Paraflavitalea devenefica: one gene and its partner. The protein of the gene in region 1 interacts with the protein of each later gene in a pairwise test. Links are inferred from orthologs where the notes say so. Each region holds a gene or a part of one and is shown on either strand. Other genes may lie near its edges.

Evidence for each region. The genes of interacting proteins can lie anywhere in the genome.
Region 2: the proteins of nusG (region 1) and rho interact in binary tests that used the Escherichia coli proteins (3 or more experiments, as listed by UniProt). The link is inferred for Paraflavitalea devenefica from one-to-one orthologs.

The regions. Positions count from the first base shown.
Region 1 is NZ_JAARML010000003.1:582,555-585,583, forward strand. What follows is about bases 15-2,968. They hold nusG (transcription termination/antitermination protein NusG), read left to right. Parts: upstream 15-1,183; coding sequence 1,184-1,753; downstream 1,754-2,968. Other genes in these bases: tuf (elongation factor Tu), read left to right, coding at 15-651; secE (preprotein translocase subunit SecE), read left to right, coding at 990-1,184; HB364_RS32945 (hypothetical protein), read right to left, coding at 1,884-2,330; rplK (50S ribosomal protein L11), read left to right, coding at 2,700-2,968. Also shown: more of tuf, read left to right, coding at 1-14; more of rplK, read left to right, coding at 2,969-3,029. UniProt on the Escherichia coli protein: Part of the processive rRNA transcription and antitermination complex (rrnTAC). The complex forms an RNA-chaperone ring around the RNA exit tunnel of RNA polymerase (RNAP).
Region 2 is NZ_JAARML010000001.1:1,418,207-1,421,221, reverse strand. Bases 68-3,007 are described here. They hold rho (transcription termination factor Rho), read right to left. Parts: upstream 2,411-3,007; coding sequence 725-2,410; downstream 68-724. Other genes in these bases: HB364_RS05780 (2-phosphosulfolactate phosphatase), read right to left, coding at 2,651-3,007; HB364_RS05790 (hypothetical protein), read left to right, coding at 68-634. Also shown: more of HB364_RS05790, read left to right, coding at 1-67; more of HB364_RS05780, read right to left, coding at 3,008-3,015. UniProt on the Escherichia coli protein: Facilitates transcription termination by a mechanism that involves Rho binding to the nascent RNA, activation of Rho's RNA-dependent ATPase activity, and release of the mRNA from the DNA template.

The DNA.
Region 1 (3,029 bases):
GCTGGTGAAGAAAAATGGGTAAAAGCTATCGACGAGCTGATGGAAGCTGTTGATACTTACATCCCGCTGCCTCCCCGTCCTGTTGATCAGCCGTTCCTGATGAGTGTGGAAGACGTATTCTCCATCACTGGTCGTGGTACTGTTGCTACTGGTCGTATCGAGCGTGGTCGTATTAAAGTAGGTGAAGCCATCGAGATCGTAGGTCTGATGGATGCTCCCCTGTCTTCTACTGTAACAGGTGTGGAAATGTTCCGCAAACTCCTGGATCAGGGTGAAGCTGGTGACAACGCTGGTCTGCTGTTACGTGGTATTGAAAAGAACCAAATTCGTCGTGGAATGGTACTGGTAAAACCAGGTTCTATCACTCCGCACACTGAATTCAAAGGCGAAGTTTACGTACTGAGCAAAGAAGAAGGTGGCCGTCACACGCCGTTCTTTAACAAATACCGTCCTCAGTTCTATTTCCGTACTACCGACGTAACTGGCGAGGTTGAATTACCTGCTGGTACTGAGATGGTAATGCCTGGCGATAACACTTCACTGACTGTGAAACTGATCCAACCCATCGCGATGGAGAAAGGTCTGAAATTCGCTATCCGTGAAGGTGGCCGTACAGTAGGTGCCGGTCAGGTTACTGATATCATAAAATAAGCACTGCTTTTCCCCTTTTAGGGGTTGAGTATGAAAGCTTAGACGTATATTTGCAAAGTACCTGAACCTTATGGTTCAGGTACTTTGTTCTAAAAAGGAAGTTCTTTACATAGCCCGTTTAAGCCCCTTATACACAAAGGGTTACAAAATCGGGATAAATTGAATACACGGGCATGGTGCAACGGTAGCATACGGGTCTCCAAAACCTTTGATCTGGGTTCGAATCCTAGTGCCCGTGCTAATAATTTGAGAATGAGTTAGTTTGAAAATTTGAAAATGGCGCTTGCCGGTCTTTTCATTTTCAAATTAGCAAATCTTCAAATTTTCAAATTGTTTATATGAACAAAGTAACAACCTACTTCCAGGAATCGTACAAGGAGTTGGTGGAAAAAGTAACCTGGCCTACCTGGGCGCAACTGCAGCAATCTACTATGATTGTGCTGGTGGCTACCCTGCTCATTACAGCCCTTGTGTGGGTAATGGACCTCGCTGCCCAAACCGGCCTTAATTTTATCTATTCATTATTCAAATAATGGAAAATCAAACTATTCAACAACAGGAAACTAAATGGTATGTGCTCCGCGTGGTGAGTGGAAAAGAGCGCAAGGTGAAGGAGTACCTGGATAAAGAGATTTCCCGTGGCGGATGGGGAGAGGTTGTAAAACAGGTTTTTCTTCCGGTAGAGAAAGTATACAAAGTACAGAACGGAAAAAAAGTAATGCGGGAAAGGAACTACTATCCCGGTTACGTGATGATCGAGGTAACAGAAGGAAAACTGTCCGACGATTTGCGCGAAGCCATCAAAAATACCACCAGTGTGATCCACTTCCTCGGTAAGGAAAATCCCATTGCGTTGCGTAAAGCCGAAGTCAATAAAATGCTCGGCAAAATGGATGAAATGGCAGAAGCCGGCGGTGTTAGCATGATCGAGCCATTCATCGTTGGTGAAACCATCAAGATCATCGAAGGACCATTCAACGACTTCAATGGTATTATTGAAGAGGTGAACGATGAGAAGAAGAAACTGAAAGTAACCGTAAAAATATTCGGCCGTTCTACGCCTGTTGAGCTCAACTACATGCAGGTAGAAAAACTAAGCTGATATTGCTACAACACATACCTGATTAAAAGCCACCATGCATATGGTGGCTTTTTTATTATCACACAATGGTGCAAAATAAAAAAGCCTTCCGGCATCAACAGGAAGGCTTACTTATTTTTACCGCGATAGCTTAACGATTATCGTCGTCATCACCTGTTGCAGGCTCATCAGTTGTTGGTTCCTCCATAACTGGTGTAGGCTCATCATATACAGGCTCGTCAATAATCACCGGAGCTGGTGCCGGGGCTTCCACTACCGGAGCGATCACTTTTTTAGGGGCTGATTTTTTCTTGGCTGCTTTTTTCTTCGCAGGTGCTTTCTTGGCTGGCGCCTTTTTAGCAGGTGCTTTCTTGGCAGCTTTTTTCGCAGCTTTCTTCACGGCCTTTTTGGCTGCTTTTTTAGGAGCTGCCTTCTTAGCTGCCTTTTTCTTGGGAGCTGCTTTCTTTTTAGGAGCCGCTTTTTTCTTGGTTACTTTTTTCAGTGCTTTTTTAGCTACTTTTTTGGCTGCCTTTTTCTTGGGGGCAGCCTTCTTTTTAGGAGCAGCTTTTTTAGCTGTTTTTTTCTTTGCTTTGGCCATAGTGTGATATATTTTTTGAGTTGTTCGTGAAAATATATTGCAGCAAGTTGCAATTCAATGCAAAAGCTACGTAGAAAAATTCAAAAAATAAAAATTCATAAGAAGTTTGCCCATTAGAAAACAGTGCGAATTGCAGAATCAGATACAGCTAACGGTAAAATAGACGCGCCCGGAACCCCTGTCTGGCATAACTTTGAGGCATTTCCACGGTACCAGAAAAAGATTTGTTTTTACCATATTTTTCATAACTTTGCGACCCCAATTATAAGTTCTTTATGGTCCCCGCTATACGGGGGTAGAGGAATTTGGGAGACCAAGTATTGGCAATCCAGCCGAAAAAGGTCGTTTGAACCAATAAATCAAAGTAAAATGGCTAAAGAAATTACCGGCTTCGTAAAGCTACAGGCAAAAGGTGGTCAGGCCAATCCGGCGCCTCCTATCGGACCTGCCTTGGGTTCCAAAGGTATCAATATCATGGAATTCTGTAAGCAGTTCAACGCCCGTACGCAAGACAAAATAGGAAAAGTGCTTCCTGTTTTAATCACTGTTTACTCCGACAAGTCTTTCGACTTCGTTATCAAGACTCCTCCCGCTGCTGTTCAGTTATTGGAAGCTGCCAAGCTGCAAAGTGGTTCTAAAGAACCTAACCGCAATAAGGTAGGTAAAGTGAACTGGAACCAGGTTGAGGCTATTGCCAAA
Region 2 (3,015 bases), on another replicon or contig:
GACGAAAAAAGAACCTCAGGCAGTTACGCCACCGGGGGAAGATTCCGTAACGGAAACGCTCGACACGCTGTTATCTGCAGAAGCGATCCAATCGTTCAGCACTTCCGGCTTTTCCGGTTATGCCAAAAAGAAGGCGGCGGGTTTTGACTGGAGCAAGTTCAGGATGGTAAGCTCCTGGCAGGAAGACTCCATGCTGGTAGCTGCTTTTACGCCGGATAAAGATTATTTTGCTTCTTATGGCCCCTTTCTCAAATATTCACCCGACAGCTCCCTATTTATTGACCTGGACAGTTATAATATTGATATCACGAAAGATAGCAAGGGGCGCCTGATTGGCCATGAAATAGGGCCCGATTGCGAGGTAAGCCTGGTAGATGTAGACGACAAAACAAAAACGCGCCTGGTATTCCTGGGGCCGGGCGGTTCCATAGAAGATGCTACGTGGCTGGACAATAATACCCTGGTGCTGATGGGTGTACAGGAAAATGAAAAAGGCGCTAAAACAGCCACACTATGGCGTTTCCATATACCTACCAAAACCTATTATCTCTACGAAATCCCGGATACTACGGTAGCTGGCCCGCTCATGGGTTACTGGAGAACAGAGCGGTTAAAGAATGTGGAGATTAAATAACACGAATCAGAACGAATTACCCGAAATAAAAAGACCCCGCACTCAGCGGGGTCTATTATTTTAAGGCTTCGAGAAGCTCTGACATTACAATTATCCATTCATGCTGGCCAGGAATTCCTGGTTGTCCTTGGTGCCACGCATACGGCGCAGCAGCTCATGCATGGCTTCTTCCGTATTCATATCTGTGAGATATACACGGAGCAGGTTCATACGCTGGAGCACCTCTTTTTCCAGCAGCAGGTCGTCACGGCGGGTAGAAGAAGCTACCAGGTCAATAGCCGGGAAGATCCTCCTGTTGGCCAGGCGACGGTCCAGTTGCAATTCCATATTACCGGTACCTTTAAATTCCTCAAAGATCACTTCATCCATTTTAGAGCCGGTATCAATAAGGGCCGTAGCCAGGATGGTCAGAGAACCGCCATTTTCAATTTTACGGGCAGCGCCAAAGAATTGTTTGGGCTTCTGCATGGCATTGGCTTCCACACCACCGGAAAGTACTTTACCGGAAGCAGGCGCCACCGTATTGTGGGCACGGGCCAGACGGGTGATGGAATCGAGCAGGATCACTACATCGTGACCGCACTCTACCAGGCGCTTGGCTTTCTGCAAAGCGATGGTAGATACTTTTACGTGCTTTTCAGCAGGCTCATCGAAGGTGGAAGCAATTACTTCTGCTTTCACACTACGTTCCATATCAGTAACTTCCTCAGGGCGCTCATCTACCAGGACTACCATGAGATAGCATTCCGGGTGGTTGGCGGCGATGGCGTTGGCCACTTCCTTCAGCAATACTGTTTTACCTGTTTTAGGTTGCGCCACGATCAATCCACGCTGTCCTTTACCAATGGGTGTGAACAGGTCCATGATACGGGTGCTGTAAGCATTGGGTGCTGTGAAGATGTTCAGCTTCTCATATGGGAATAAAGGCGTGAGGTAATCAAAAGGAACCCTGTCACGCACATCTTCCGGCGCTTTACCATTGATGGTTTCCACTTTCAATAAGGCAAAGTATTTTTCGCCTTCCTTGGGAGGACGTACAGCGCCATATACGGTATCACCGGTTTTTAAACCAAACAGTTTTATCTGTGAAGGTGACACATAAATATCGTCGGGAGAAGAAAGGTAGTTGTAATCGGAAGAGCGCAGGAAACCATAACCGTCGGGCATCATTTCCAATACGCCTTCTGCGAGGATAACACCGTCAAACTCAATGTTGAAGGCTGTTTCACGATGACGGGGGTATGCCTTGTGTTGCTGGTCCTGACCGCCGCCATTGCCATTGGATGGCTGATCTTCGGGGCCACCTTCATCTTCCTGGGTCATTACATTGCCGGATTGCTGTTGGGCCGGCTGCATTGACCTTTCATCATCATCCTCATCATCTTCTTCCTCTTGTATGACCGGGGGCAGGTCCAGCACCTGTTGATCGTCGTCGGTTTTTTTGCGGGCGGCTTTTTTAGCTACTACTACCTTCTCAGCGGCTTTTTTCTTCGGCGCTTCTTTTTTAACTTCTTTTTTATTCTTCTCTTCGCCTGTACTCATCACATCTGCTTCTTCTGTAGCATTGGCGGTAGTGGTTTTTATAATGCGTTTGCGCTTGCCTTTATCTTCAGTTGATGCACCTTTTTCATCACTGGCCAGGACGGCTTGTTTGTCGAGGATTTTGTAGATGAGACCCTGCTTGTCGAGCTTCTTGGAGTTAGGAATTTTTAACTGCTCCGCTATATCAAGCAGTTCGGGAACGAGCATGTCGTTCAGTTGGAGAATATCATACATAACAAAACTTGAGAGTTTAACACTTGATCAGAAGACCAATCTTTGTGTGTGTTGAAAAAAAATCTTTGAATTGAGTTTATATTGAGTTGGAATGCACAAAAACTGATGAGTTAGCAGAGAATCGGGTATGACTTATCAGTCCTATTCCGGCACAATAATACATCAAATTTACAAAAAGCAAAAATTTTTGGCCCGCCGGGTAAGGCTTTCCTGTAATAAGTGGTAAAAAACAGCCCCTTTTTAGCGGGTATGCACTACCAGCTTCCCGTCTTCATAAAAGGGCAAAATATTCGCTATATCTTCTGTTAAACAATAGCGTATATCCTTTTCCAGCCCAAACCCGGTAAGGCGGTGATAATGGGAAGCGTTTTTGTCCCGCATGAAGCCATAAAGGTCTTTCTTAGCCTTTATATACATAGTTTCGGCCATCTGTGAAGAGTCACAATTGATGGAAAAATGGTCTTTTACCCGGTTGATGACTGCACCGGCAAAGAGCGTATCTTCAATGTTTACACGGTCTTTCCACGCTGCACATCCCAATATTACCGGCAACTGCTGATCCATGATGTAATCACATACCGCAGACAAGTTGGGGAAGGAACCCG